3 regions of the Bradyrhizobium ingae genome follow, and region 3 is predicted to be linked to each of the others. Evidence: predicted binding sites of a transcription regulator. Region 3 holds the regulator's gene; each other region holds the start of a gene.
What was found. The regulator PhoB, encoded in region 3, activates phosphate uptake and scavenging genes when phosphate is short. The targets are predictions, from matches to a motif close to TGTCATNNANCTGTCAT.
Positions count from the first base shown of each region.

Region 1 (4,561 bases), on a different contig from region 3:
TTCCAATCTCATCGCGCTTTAGGCGACGAAACGTGGCTGTTCCCGTCCGCCTGCGCACGGCAGCACTGCGCCGACCGCCCGGATGCTGTCGACGAAGGCACGCGCCGACGCCTCCCAGGTATGGTTGGCGGCAAATTCGACGCAGGCCTGCCTGGAAATGTCGAGCGCGGCGAGGCAGGCGCTGCGCAGATCCTCATCCAGCACCCCGACCGGCGCACCGCCGATCACGTCCCGCGGACCCTTCACCGGGAACGCTGCCACCGGCAGGCCGCTCGCCAGCGCTTCGAGGAGCACGAGGCCAAACGTGTCCGTCCGGCTCGGAAACACGAATACGTCGGCTGCCGCATAGATTTCGGCGAGCGCCTCGCCGTGCTTTTCGCCCAGGAAGATCGCCTGGGGATAGGCCTGCTCCAGGCCGGCACGCGCCGGGCCGTCGCCAACGATCACCTTGGTGCCGGGCAAATCGAGATCGAGGAACGCCTCAAGATTCTTCTCCACCGCCACCCGGCCGACGCACAAAAACACCGGCGCCGGAAAGCAGAGATCGATGGCGCGGGGATAGAACAGCTTGTTGTCGACGCCGCGAGGCCACAGTACGACATTGTTAAAGCCGCGCTCGGTGAGCTCGCGGGCGAGCGCCGGGGTCGCCGCCATCACGGCGCGGCTGGGCGCGTGAAATCGGCGCAGCGCCCGCCAGATCAGCGAGCCCGGAACCGGCACCCTGGCGCGGACATATTCAGGAAAGCGGGTGTGGAAGCTCGTCGTGAACGGCAGCTTGCGTTGCCGGCAGTAGCGGCGAACCATGAGGCCGATCGGCCCTTCGGTCGCGATATGGATGCTATCGGGGCGCGCCTCCTCGATCAGCTTGGCGATCCTCGCCGGCCGCGGCATTGCGAGCCGCACGTCGCGATAGCTCGGCATCGCGAAGGTGCGGAACGATTGCGGGGTGAGGAAGCTGAACTCGACGTCCAGCGCCTTCGCGGCGTCAGCGAGCTTGGTCAGCGTCCGAACCACACCGTTGACTTGCGGGTGCCAGGCGTCGGTCGCGACCAGGATGCGCATCACGCAGCTCTTGCAGCCACCGGCACGACCGGCGCGGCCTTTCGCGACTGATCGGCCCAGGTGATGATCTCGAAGTGACCATCGTCATGCTCGGCCAACGCGGTGCAGCTCTCCACCCAGTCGCCGCAATTCATGTAGCGGATGCCGTTCTCGTCACGGATCACGGCGTAGTGGATGTGGCCGCAGATCACGCCGTCGGCATCGTGGCGCCGTGCTTCGGCGGCCAGCGCCTGCTCGAACGCGCCGATATAATTGACGGCGTTCTTGACCTTCAGCTTCGCCCATTGCGACAGCGACCAATAGGGCACGCCGAAAGCGCGACGGAAGAAGTTGACGAGCCGGTTCACCTGGATCGCGAAATCGTAGGCCTTGTCGCCGAGATGAGCGAGCCAGCGCGCATTCTGCACCACAAGGTCGAAGATGTCGCCGTGGATCACGAGATAGCGCTTGCCGTCGGCGCCGGTATGGACAGTGTTTTCGACCACGTCGATGCCGCCGAAATGCGTGCCGTAGTAGTTGCGCAGGAACTCGTCGTGATTGCCCGGGACGTAGACGACCTTGGCGCCCTTGCGCGCCTTGCGCAGCAGCTTCTGCACGAGGTCGTTATGCGATTGCGGCCAGTGCCAGCTCGATTTCAGGGCCCAGCCATCGACGATGTCGCCGACGAGATAGATCGTGTCGGCATCGTGGTAGCGCAGGAAGTCCAGGAGGAGATCAGCTTGCGAACCGCGGGCCCCGAGATGAACGTCGGAGATGAACAAGGTCCGAAAGCGCCGTTCGGGACTCTCGTCACTCATATCGTAACTTCCCATGCGCCAGCCTGTAACAATGTCCCGTGACAGGGGGATGACCGATTGAACCTGCGAGGCACCCTCAGTTACGAATCAAACCCTGCCTCGCCCACTCCGCGGATATCAGCCGCATGCGACAATCAGGCGACACGGCGCCGCGGCGACCTCCGCAAAACTCCGGGAACCCATAGGTTATTGGCTTGGTTTACTGGTTAATGCCAGCGGCCACCGCACGCTGCCGCCATCGCGGCCGAGATCAATAGAACTTGTGGAAATGATGGACCGGCCCGTGGCCGTGACCGACGCTGAAGCGATCGGCAGCTGCAATCGCCGCGCTGATCCAGGCCTTGGCATTGCGCACCGCCTGCTCGAGTGGCTCGCCCTTGGCAAGCCCTGCTGCGACCGCCGAGGACAGCGAGCAACCGGTGCCATGGGTGTTTTGCGTGGCAACCCGCGGCGCGGCGAGTGCAATCACGCCGTCCGCCGTGACGAGATAGTCGATGCTCTCGGCGCCCTGCCCGTGCCCGCCCTTGATCAGCACCGCGCGACAGCCGAGCGCGAGCAGGCGGCGCCCCTGACCTTCGATCTCCACCTCGCTATCCGCCACCTTTTCGTCGAGCAGCGCAGCAGCCTCGGGCAGGTTCGGCGTGATCACCGATGCTAGCGGCATGAGTTTTGCGCGCAGTGCCTCGACGGCTTCTGCTGCCAGCAACCGGTCGCCGGAGGTCGCGACCATCACGGGATCGAGCACGACATGCCGTGGCGACCATCGCACCAGGCTGGAGGCGATCGCATCGATGCTGCCGGCTTGCGCGACCATACCGATCTTGACCGCGTCGACATCGAGATCGGAGAACACCGCATCGATCTGCGCGATCACGAATGCGGCGGGCACTGCGTGAATTCCGGTCACGCCCTTGGTGTTCTGCGCGGTTAGCGCCGTGATCGCGGAGGCGCCATAGACGCCGAGCGCGGCGAAGGTCTTCAGGTCGGCCTGGATGCCGGCGCCGCCGCTCGAATCGGAGCCGGCGATGGTGAGCGCTATGGGCGTCGTCATGGCGCGGCTTTTTGCTGGATCGGTGCCATGAACTGTCGTAACGCGCATACCCGGGGGCAGCAAGCCTGCTTGCGCCCCGAGGCCAGCAAGTTCGCTTGCTAAAGCCGACCGATTTTGGCCTATTAGAGCGTTTTCCAGCGAAGTGGACACCGGTTCGCGTGAAGAAAACGCGTCAAAACTAGAATCTGGAGCCCCGTTCCGATTCAATCGGAACGGAAACGGCTCTAGCCGCCAAATCATGCCTTCGGAGCAACCGCGATGGTTCCTTTCTTCGTCCAGATCAAATGCAAGCTCGGCCAGTCCTACACGGTCGCCAACGCGCTCGCCGAAGCCGAGATCGCCTCCGAGATCTATTCCACGGCGGGCCACTACGACCTCCTGGTGAAGTTCTATGTCGACAAGGACACCGACATCGGCCACTTCATCAACGAGAAGGTGCAGATCCTGCCAGGCATCCAGGACACTCTCACCATCATCACCTTCAAGGCGTTCGGCGGTCGCTAGTCGCCCTCCTTCCGCTTCGGCGGCGGCTTGGGCCCCTCGACCGGCGGCAGCGATTTCAGATATTCGGCCATCACGGCGCGGTCTTCGGCCGTGAGTAGCGCGAGATTCTTGATCACCGGCCGCATCGCGCCGGAGGCGCTGTCGCCCTCGGGCATGTCTCCGGTCTCGAGGAAGTCGGCGATGTCCTTTTCGCTCCAGTCGCCGATGCCCTTTTGCGTGATGTTCGGTACCCAGCCCTCGCCTTCCGGACTCGGGCCGCCGGCAAAGCGTTGCGACGTAATGAGGCCGCCGAGCCGATTGCGCGGGCTGTGGCACTCGGCGCAGTGGCCGAAACTGTTCACGAGATAGGCGCCGCGATTCCATTGCGGCGAGCGCGCGGCGTCGGCCACGAAAGGCGCGCCGTCCATGAACAGAAATTTCCAGACGCCGACATTGCGACGAATGTTGAACGGAAACGGCAAATCGTGATCGCGCACCTTGCCCGGAACGGCGGGCAGCGTCTTCAGATAGGCGAAGAGATCGCGCACATCGTCCACCTTCGCATGCGCGTAGGACGTATAGGGAAATGCAGGAAAGTAATGCGCGCCATCGGGTGAGACGCCCTTCATCACCGCATTGACGAAATCGGCCTCGCTCCATTGCCCGATGCCGTCGGTCGGATCCTGCGAGATGTTGGGTGCGTAGAAGGTGCCGAACGGCGAGCCGATCGCGAGCCCTCCGCCGAGCCTAAGCCGATCAGGCTGGCCTGGCACCGCATGACATGAGGCGCAGCCGCCGGCGTTGAACAGCTCCTCACCGTTGGCAAGATCGGGCCCGCGCGAGGCCACAGGCAGCGCCAGCGCGACCGGCGCGGTGAGCCACCAATAGAGCGCAAGGCCGAGACCGGCGGCGAGCAGCGCAGCAATGATCGTTCGTCGCAACATTCACGAAATCCATCGGCGTCCGACGAACTTAAGGCTGCGGCCACCGCCGCTCCAGCCACGAATAATTTAGATGGTTTGAACGCTTGAGGGGAATAAATTCCAAGTGGCATTGTTTGGACGTTTGCCACCTTTCGAGGTCAACAGGGAGAGAACCATGAACAAGCCCCTTTTTGCCACGCTCGCGCTCACGGCCGCCGTTGCGTTTGCCGGCCCCGCCTGCGCGG
Region 1 is NZ_JBVUBB010000005.1:96,438-100,998, forward strand. Features, by position in the region: gene ACV1FX_RS09575 (glycosyltransferase family 4 protein) at 19-1,062, opposite strand; gene ACV1FX_RS09580 (UDP-2,3-diacylglucosamine diphosphatase) at 1,062-1,874, opposite strand; gene thiD (bifunctional hydroxymethylpyrimidine kinase/phosphomethylpyrimidine kinase) at 2,110-2,910, opposite strand; gene ACV1FX_RS09590 (Lrp/AsnC ligand binding domain-containing protein) at 3,169-3,414, shown strand; gene ACV1FX_RS09595 (c-type cytochrome) at 3,411-4,337, opposite strand; gene ACV1FX_RS09600 (CHRD domain-containing protein) at 4,492-4,561, shown strand, end outside.
Region 1: the regulator PhoB is predicted to act here: its motif matches at 1,898-1,914, upstream of ACV1FX_RS09580 (UDP-2,3-diacylglucosamine diphosphatase).

Region 2 (4,561 bases), on a different contig from region 3:
CGCGGCGCTGCGGCTGAGCCGAGCAGGCGCGTGGCATCGGTGAGATGCACCAGCCTGCCGGCGGCAATGACCGCGACCACCCGCGGCCGCAGCGGCACGGTGTCGTCGACCAGCAGGATGTCGGCGCGCCGTCCCTCCTTGATCACACCGCGATCGGACAGGCCTGCGGCCTCTGCCGGTGCTTCCGAGATCAGCTTCCAGGCGTGCGCCAGCGGAAGCACGCCATCGGCTGCGAGCCGGAACGCGGCGAGCAGTTGCGCCGGATAGTAATAGTCCGAGGCCAGCACCGAGCAGAGCCCTTTGGCGATCATGTCGGACGCCCTGGTCCAACCGGTGTGGCTGCCGCCACGCACCACGTTCGGCGCGCCATAGATGATGGCGTCGCCGGCCTCTGCTGCCGCGCGCGCCGTCTCTTCGTTGACCGGAAACTCGGCGATCGCAGCACCCATGTCCCGATACGCCTTGCGCATCGCCGGCGTCGCATCGTCATGCGAGAGCATCCGCACCTCGGCCGCGCGGGCCGCCGCGGCAAGCCGCGCCGTCGTCGCCGGGACGTCCGCTGCGCGCGCAGCGACACGACCGACCAGCTCTTCAAAAGCCGCGTCGGACAATCCGGTCCGGTCAACCAGGCGGCCGCGTTTGTTCGGCTTTGAGAGATCGCGGATAGTCGAAGCCATGTGATCGTTGAAGGCGAACAGATCGATCCGCCCTTCGGCGAGCCATTGGCCGAGCTCGTCCTCGGCGTCGAGATTGTAGGTCTCGTGCCGCAGATGGAAGCGGGTGTCGGCAGCAAATTGCGGGCGCAGCCGCTCGATCGCCTCCAGCAGGCGCCGCGCATTGTCGCCGGAGCGCAAGCCCGGCTCCCACGACCAGGTCGTGCCATGGAAGACGGTGGTGATGCCGTTGCTGACGGCCTGCCGGTCGCTGTCGGCGAGCGCCACGTCGATCGGGAAGTCGACCCCCGGACGCGGCATCATCTGCCGCTCGAAGGCATCGCCATGCAGGTCGACGATGCCCGGCAGGACCAAAAGATTGCGAGCGTCGATCGCAAGTGGCGCGCGTGTGCGGCCGCGATCGATCGCTGCGATATCCTGCCCGGACACGACGAGTGAGGCTTCGACGATCTCCGAGCCGATCAGGGCCCGGCCGCCTTCAAGGAGGATTTCGGTCACGCGGGGACGCTTCGCTGGCTGGGGGAGGACTGGTTGGCAACGAGCCGTGCTTCGTACTTTGCGAGGAAATCTTCAATCCCAAGCTTGCGGAAATCGGGCAGGGCGTCGCGCAAGCTTTCGTGATCCCAGTCCCACCAGGCGAGCCTTGCCAGCCGGCCGGCGATCTCGTCGGAGAAGCGCCGCCGGACCGGGCGGGCCGGATTGCCGGCGACGATCGTGTAGGCGGGCACGTCCTTGGTGACGATGGCGCCCGCGGCCACCACCGCGCCGGTGCCGATATTGCGGCCCGGCAGCACGATCGCGCCATGGCCGATCCAGACGTCATGGCCGATATGAACGTGGTGCTGGCGTCGCCAGTCGAAGAACTCGGCATCGTCGCTCTCGCCCGGAAAATACGCGCTCGCACGATACGTGAAATGCGCCTGGCTGGCGCGCTGCATCGGGTGATTGCCGGGATTGATGCGCGTCATCGCCGCGATCGAGCAGAATTTTCCGATCGTCGTGTAAGTGATCTGCGAATCGTTCACGACATACGAATAGTCGCCCATCGTCACCTCGTGCAGGATCGTGCGCGCGCCGACCTCGCAATAGGCGCCGAGCTTGATCTCGTGCAGCGTGGCCGTGGGATCGATGGTCGGTTGGACCGAAAGCGTTTTGGCGACCATGGTGCATCCGTCAACTGGGGGAGCATTCGTCTTCGAGCGGCTCGATGACGATGTCATGACGCAGAGATGACAGGGGACGGTGTGCGTAGCATCGCCGCACCGCGCCGTCCCCGTCACACAAATGTAAAGCGCCGGAGTTAGCGGTTGGGCCCAGCTGGTCGGGAGCCCCTGCATGCTGGTAGTTGAAGGTCTGACGTGCCGCTTCGGCACAAAAGCCGCGGTGGACGGTGCTTCGTTTGAAATCGCCCCAGGCGGTTTTGTCGGCGTGATCGGACGTTCCGGCGCCGGAAAGTCGACCTTGCTGCGGACCATCAATCGCCTGGTGACGCCAACGGAGGGACGCATCCTGTTCGATGGCGTCGATGTCACCGCGCTGCGCGGCAAGGAGCTGCGGCAATGGCGCGCCCGTGCGGCGATGATCTTCCAGCAGTTCAATCTTGTCGGCCGGCTCGACGTGCTCACCAATGTGCTGATGGGACGTCTTGCTGCAATGCCGGCCTGGCGCTCGCTGACGCAGGCCTGGCTCGAGGAAGACACGGCGCTGGCGATGTCGGCGCTCGAGCAGTTCGATATGGCCTCGCTCGCTGCCCAACGCACCGATCAGCTTTCCGGCGGCCAGCAGCAGCGGGTCGCGATCGCCCGCGCGCTGGTGCAGCAGCCTGATCTGATCCTCGCCGATGAGCCGATCGCTTCGCTCGATCCGCGCAACACCAAGATCGTGATGGATGCGCTCTTACGCATCAACAAGCATTTCGGCATCACCGTGATCTGCAACCTGCATTCGCTCGATCTGGCGCGCAGCTATTGCGATCGCCTGATCGGGATGGCTGCGGGCCGGGTGGTGTTCGATGGCGCGCCGTCGGCGCTCACCGAGCACGTCGCGCGCGAGCTCTACGATCTCGAAGCCAGCGAAGTCATGGGCGGCCTGCCGTTGCCCGTCCCCGAGGCCGTCCCAGCGTTCGGTACGGCTGCCGCGGCCTGAGCCGCGACCCAAGTTCTGCGTTCACCGCGTCCAACCGATCAAGAGGGTATCATGATCACTCGTCGCATCGTCCTTGCCGGCGCCGCCGCGCTGGCCTTCTCCGCTTCCGCTTCCGCCGAGGACTGGAAAGCCAAATATCCTGAGCTGACTTTTGCGGTTGTCCCGGCCGAGAACGCCTCGGGCGTAACCGACCGTTGGGCCCCGTTCATGAGCTATCTCTCGAAGGAACTTGGCGTGAAGGTCACGCTGCGGATCGCGAACGACTACGCCGCGGTGATCGAAGGTCAGCGCGCCGGCAACATCCAGATCGCAAGTTATGGGTCGGCCTCGTTTGCGCGCGCACGGCTGACTGGCGTCAAGACGGACGCCTTTGCGAGCGATCTGAACGCGGACGGCGGTACGGGCTATTACTCGGTGTTCTTCGTCAAGACGAGCAGCCCCTACAAAGGCATCGACGACCTGAAAGGCAAGAATCTCGGCCTGGTCGATCCGAATTCGACCTCAGGCAACAACGTGCCGCGCTTTGAGCTCGACAAGATGGGCATCTCGGATGTCGACACGTATTTCAGCAAGGTCGTCTTCACCGGCAGCCATGAGAACGCGATCCTCGCCTTGGCGCAGGGCACGGTCGATGTTGCCGCCAACCAGTGGACCAGCGACGACGATTCGACGCTGGCGCAGATGCTGACCAAGGGCATGCTGAAGAATGCCGACGGCTCGCCGATGAAGAGGGAAGATTTCCGCATCATCCACAAGTCGGCGCCGATCATTGGACCGAACATGTATGCATACAGTTCCGATCTTCCCGATGACCTGAAGGCTGCGATCGCCAAGGCATTCTTCGACTCGCCCACCAAGGACAAGGCTGCGTTCGACCGGTTGTCCGACGGCCAGAAGAAGGGGTTTCATCCCGCAACCACCAAGGACTGGGATGGCACGATCGAACTGATCAAGTTCGTCGATGCGCTAAGAAAGAAGAAGGCGTCCTGATCAAAGGGACGACGTAACTCGAGCCGGGTCGTTCGACCCGGCTCTTTCTCTGATGGGCCACGGTCACTGCCTCCATGACCATCGCGGTTTCGCTTCTTCCCGAGCAGCAATTGGCGGCGCTGAACGCGGCCTATCGCCAGGCGGTGGCGCGCAAGCGCGCGCGGTTATTGGCCGGCGGCATGGTGTTCATTGCTGCGCTGATGCTCGCCGCGATCGGGGCCGAAGTGAACTTGCGGACGCTCTTCACGTATTTCGGCAACTTCGTCAGCTATTTCGACCGTATCCTCACCCTCGACAGCGGCCAGCGCGTCTGGACCGATCCCGGCGAGTGGCTGTGGGGCTGGTACAAATGGGGCAAGCTGCTCGGCGAGACGCTGCTGATCAGCTATGTCGGCACGCTGATCGGCGCGGTCTGCGCCTTCTGCCTGAATTTTCTCGCGGCTGAGAACACCTCGCCGGCGCCCTGGTTGCGCTTTACTGTTCGCCGCCTGCTCGAATTCGCTCGCACCGTGCCGGGCATCGTATTCGCGCTGATCTTCGTCATGGCCTTCGGGCTCGGGCCGATGGCCGGTGTGCTCGCGATAGCCATTCATTCCACCGGCGCGCTCGGCAAGCTGTTCGCCGAGATCGTGGAGAATGCCGACATGAAGCCGGTCGAAGGCGTGCGCTCGACCGGAGCGAGCTGGCTGTCCTGCATGCGCTTTGCCGTGCTGCCGCAGGTCTCCGCCGGCTATGTCAGCTACGCGCTGCTG
Region 2 is NZ_JBVUBB010000011.1:159,399-163,959, reverse strand. Features, by position in the region: gene ACV1FX_RS18785 (alpha-D-ribose 1-methylphosphonate 5-triphosphate diphosphatase) at 1-1,172, opposite strand, end outside; gene ACV1FX_RS18780 (transferase hexapeptide repeat family protein) at 1,169-1,837, opposite strand; gene phnC (phosphonate ABC transporter ATP-binding protein) at 2,010-2,819, shown strand; gene phnD (phosphonate ABC transporter substrate-binding protein) at 2,871-3,809, shown strand; gene phnE (phosphonate ABC transporter, permease protein PhnE) at 3,884-4,561, shown strand, end outside.
Region 2: the regulator PhoB is predicted to act here: its motif matches at 1,893-1,909, upstream of phnC (phosphonate ABC transporter ATP-binding protein).

Region 3 (4,561 bases):
ACGCGCGTCCGCGTCGATGGGCGCTCGAAGATCATCGCCAGCGTCTTGCCCTCGAGTGGCTTGACCGGCTGATGCGCCTTCTGCTTCGCCTTCATCGCGGAGGAGGCGGCGAGCATGCTCCTGAGCTCGGATAGCGGCAGCTCGTTAATGTCGAGAAAGTGCTTGGGCGTCTTGCTCATCAGCTTGCCGCCCGTGCCTTGAGATTCGATTCAATCGCCGTGCAGGCGCGCTCGAGCCGTGTGACGCCCTCCTCGATCTCCGCTTCCGTGACGATCAGAGGCGGCAGGAAGCGCACGACATTGTCGCCGGCGCCGACAGTCAGAAGTTTTTCCTCGCGCAGCGCCGTGACGAGATCGCCAGAAGGCACCACGGCCTTGATGCCGACCAACAACCCCTCGCCGCGCACCTCGCTGACGACGTCGGGGTGACGGTCGATCACGGCGGCGAGCTTCTGTTTGAGCAGCAGCGACATCTTCTGCACGTGATCGAAGAAGCCGGGCTTGAGCATGACGTCGAGCACGGCGTTCGCTGCCGATACGGCGAGCGGATTGCCGCCGAAGGTCGAGCCGTGCGAACCGGGCGTCATGCCGGAAGCAGCCTCGGCCGTCGCAAGGCAGGCGCCGATCGGAAAGCCGCCGCCGAGTGCCTTCGCAAGCGACATCACGTCCGGGGTCACGCCGAGGCGGCGATGCGCAAAGAGATCGCCGGTGCGGCCCATTCCGGTCTGCACCTCGTCGAACGCGAGCAACAAGCCATGTTCGTCGCAGAGCTGGCGCAGCGCGCGATAGAAGGCAGGAGGCGCCGAGCGCACGCCGCCCTCGCCCTGGATCGGCTCGATCAGGATGCCCGCGGTCTGTGGGCCGATCGCCTTCTTGACGGCTTCCAGATCGCCATGCGGCACCTGGTCGAACCCGTCCATCGGCGGACCAAAGCCTTCGAGATATTTCGCGGACCCCGTGGCGGCGAGCGTTGCCAGCGTGCGGCCGTGGAAGGCGCCCTCGAAGGTGATCATGCGGTAGCGCTCGGGATGGCCCTTGGTGGCGTGATAGCGGCGCACCACCTTGATCACGCATTCCATCGCCTCGGCGCCGGAATTGCAGAAGAACACGAAGTCCGCAAAGCTCTCGTTGCAGAGCCGGATGGCGAGCTTCTCGCCATCCGGGCTCTGAAACAGGTTCGACATGTGCCAGAGCTTCGTGGCCTGCTCCTGCAGAGCCTTGACCAGGGCGGGGTGCGCATGGCCCAGCGCATTCACAGCGACACCCGATGTAAAATCGAGATAGCGCTCCCCGTTTGTCGCGACCAGCCAGCAGCCTTCGCCGCGCTCGAAGCCGAGCTCGGCCCTGGCGAAAACGGGAAGCAGATGCGTCGCGGCGCTCTTGTTCATGGCGGTCACTTGGATGTTGAGGCCGGCTCACGAGACTGCCTTGCGCAGCGCATCATTGACCTGCCCGGAAAACGAAACGTGCCGCCTTTTAAGGGCGGCACGTGTCACTATTTTATGCCTGGAAAAACCGCTGTCAATGCCGCCAGAAGGCCCTGCAAGGCACGCGATCCGTAGTCTTGCGGTGGCGATTTTAAGTTCTTTTAGCGACGGAACATGTGGACGCGGAGCCGCAGACTCTTGCGCGGGAGTCACGCCATATTGTAGCGTTTCCCCCGTCAGATACGACATCTCGTGCAGCAGTTCTGATCCTCTGAGTCCTCTTGTACCGGCGTAACGTTCAGGTGCGTTTTTCGCGCCCGGCGAGCCTTAAGGGATTCTGATGGCACGGGTTTTTCGAAGCTTAGACATCGCCACGCGGCCCCAAGGATTGAGGGTGCGCGGCGAGGGGAAGGGTGCAATGACGGTTTTGACCTGGTCCGACGATCGCGTCGAGCAATTGAAAAAGCTCTGGGAAGCCGGGCTTTCGGCCAGCCAGATCGCTGCCGAGCTCGGGAACGTGACGCGCAACGCCGTAATCGGCAAGGTGCACCGGCTGGGCCTGTCCGGCCGCGCCAAGAGCCCGTCCTCGGCGGCTCCCCGGCCGCGCAAGGCGCGCCCCGCACAGCACATGATGCGGGTGAGCCGCCCGATCTCCCGCGGCAACACCGCCCTCGCCCAGGCCTTCGAGGTCGAGGTCGAGCCCGATCCGATCACCTACGACAACGTCGTTCCGATGAGCCAGCGCCTGTCGCTGCTCGAGCTCAACGAGGCGACCTGCCACTGGCCGGTCGGCGATCCCTCGAGCCCGGATTTCTTCTTCTGCGGCGGCAAATCGCTCTCGGGCCTGCCCTATTGCGCGCAGCATTCGCGCGTTGCCTACCAGCCGGCCGCCGACCGCCGCCGCGCACCGGCCAAGCCGGGCACGCGCTGAGCTCAGCCACAAACGACAACGTCCCGGCGCAAGGCCGGGACGCCTGGTCGAGGAATGTCAGCGCGCTATCCGGCGCGTTTTTTTTACGTCTGTTCCGCCTTCGCAAACCGATCATCCAGCGCGTAGCCGGCGCCGCGGACGGTGCGGATCGGGTCCTGCTCGCGGCCGAGATTGAGCAGCTTGCGCAGGCGCCCGATGTGGACGTCGACGGTGCGCTCGTCGATATAGATGTCGCGGCCCCAGACACTGTCGAGCAGCTGCTCGCGCGAGAACACGCGGCCGGGATGCTCCAGGAAGAACTCCAGGAGGCGATATTCGGTCGGACCGAGGTCGATCGGCCGCCCGGAGCGCGCGACGCGGCGCTTCTCGCGGTCGAGCTCGATGTCGCCATAGGCGAGGATGGACGCAAGCCGCTCTGGGCTCGCACGCCGCAAAAGGCCTTTCACGCGTGCCAAGAGCTCCGGCACCGAGAACGGCTTGACGATGTAGTCGTCCGCACCGGTCGCAAGTCCCCTCACCCGCTCGCTCTCTTCGCCGCGTGCGGTAAGCATGATGATCGGGAGCTGCTTGGTGTCGGGACGGGTGCGCAGGCGGCGGCACAGCTCGATGCCGGACAACCCCGGCAGCATCCAGTCGAGCACGATCAGGTCCGGAATGTGCTCCTTGAGGCGGGTGTCGGCGTCGTCGCCGCGCATCACCGTCTCGACATCGTAGCCGTCGCCTTCGAGGTTGTAGCGCAACAGCTCGGTCAGCGCTTCCTCGTCCTCAACAACCAGAATGCGTGCGCCCATGGCGTCGTCGCTCCTTAAGTGTTCGGCACAGTCGTGGCGAAGGTGGTCATGTCGCCCTTCGGACGCTTGTCCGCGATGGCCTGACCTTCGATCATGTAGAAGACGGTTTCGGCGATGTTGGTCGCATGATCGCCGATCCGCTCGATGTTCTTGGCGCAGAACATCAGGTGGATGCAGAACGAGATGTTACGCGGATCCTCCATCATGTAGGTGAGGAGCTCGCGGAACAGCGAGGTGCAGATCGCGTCGACTTCCTCGTCGCCCTTCCACACCATCATCGCCGCCGGCAGGTCATGCGCGGCATAGGCGTCGAGGACCGACTTGACCTGCTGCTGCACGAGGTCGGTCATGTGTTCCAGGCCGCGGAACAGCTTCAGCGGATGGAAATCGGTCTCGAGCGCGGCCACGCGCTTGCCCATGTTCTTGGCGAGATCGCCGATCCGCTCCAGATCGGTCGCGACGCGCATGGCGCCGACGATCTCGCGCAGGTCGACCGCCATCGGCTGGCGGCGCGCGATCGTGAGCACGGCGCGCTCCTCGATCTTCTTCTGCAGCGCGTCGATCTCGGCGTCGGTCGCCACCACGCGCTGGCCGAGCGCGACGTCACGGCGGATCAGCGCATCGACGGAATCGACGATCATGCGCTCGGCAAGGCCGCCCATCTCCGCAACGAGCCGCGTGAGCTCCTGCAGGTCGGTGTCGAAGGCCTTTGCGGTATGTTCAGAAGCCATTTCCTGTCTCCTCAGCCGAAGCGGCCGGTGATGTAGTCTTGGGTACGCCGGTCGCTGGGCGACGTGAAGATCTTGCTGGTCTCGTCGAACTCGATCAACTCGCCGAGATACATGAAGGCGGTCTTGTCGGAGACGCGCGCCGCCTGCTGCATGTTGTGGGTGACGATCGCGATCGTGTAGTTCTCGGCAAGCTCCTGGATCAGTTCCTCAACCTTGGCGGTCGAGATCGGATCGAGCGCCGAGCACGGCTCGTCGAACAGGATCACCTCGGGACGGACCGCCACGGTGCGGGCGATGCAGAGACGCTGCTGCTGGCCGCCGGAGAGCGACAGGCCGGAGGCGTTGAGCTTGTCCTTGACCTCGTTCCACAGCGCGCCGCCGCGCAGCGCCTTCTCGACCCGGTCGTCCATCTCCGACTTGGAGATCTTCTCGTAAAGGCGGATGCCGAAGGCAATGTTCTCGTAGATCGTCATCGGGAACGGCGTCGGCTTCTGGAACACCATGCCGACCCGGGCTCGCAGCAGGTTGAGGTCGAGCTTGGAGTCGAGGATATTGGTCTGGTCGAGCATGAGTTGACCGGTGGCGCGCTGGCCCGGATAGAGGTCATACATCCGGTTGAAGATGCGCAGCAGGGTCGACTTGCCGCAGCCGGACGGGCCGATGAACGCCGTGACGCGGTTGG
Region 3 is NZ_JBVUBB010000015.1:102,616-107,176, forward strand. Features, by position in the region: gene argF (ornithine carbamoyltransferase) at 1-179, opposite strand, end outside; gene ACV1FX_RS21980 (acetylornithine transaminase) at 179-1,387, opposite strand; gene ACV1FX_RS21985 (GcrA family cell cycle regulator) at 1,845-2,357, shown strand; gene phoB (phosphate regulon transcriptional regulator PhoB) at 2,441-3,148, opposite strand; gene phoU (phosphate signaling complex protein PhoU) at 3,163-3,879, opposite strand; gene pstB (phosphate ABC transporter ATP-binding protein PstB) at 3,891-4,561, opposite strand, start outside.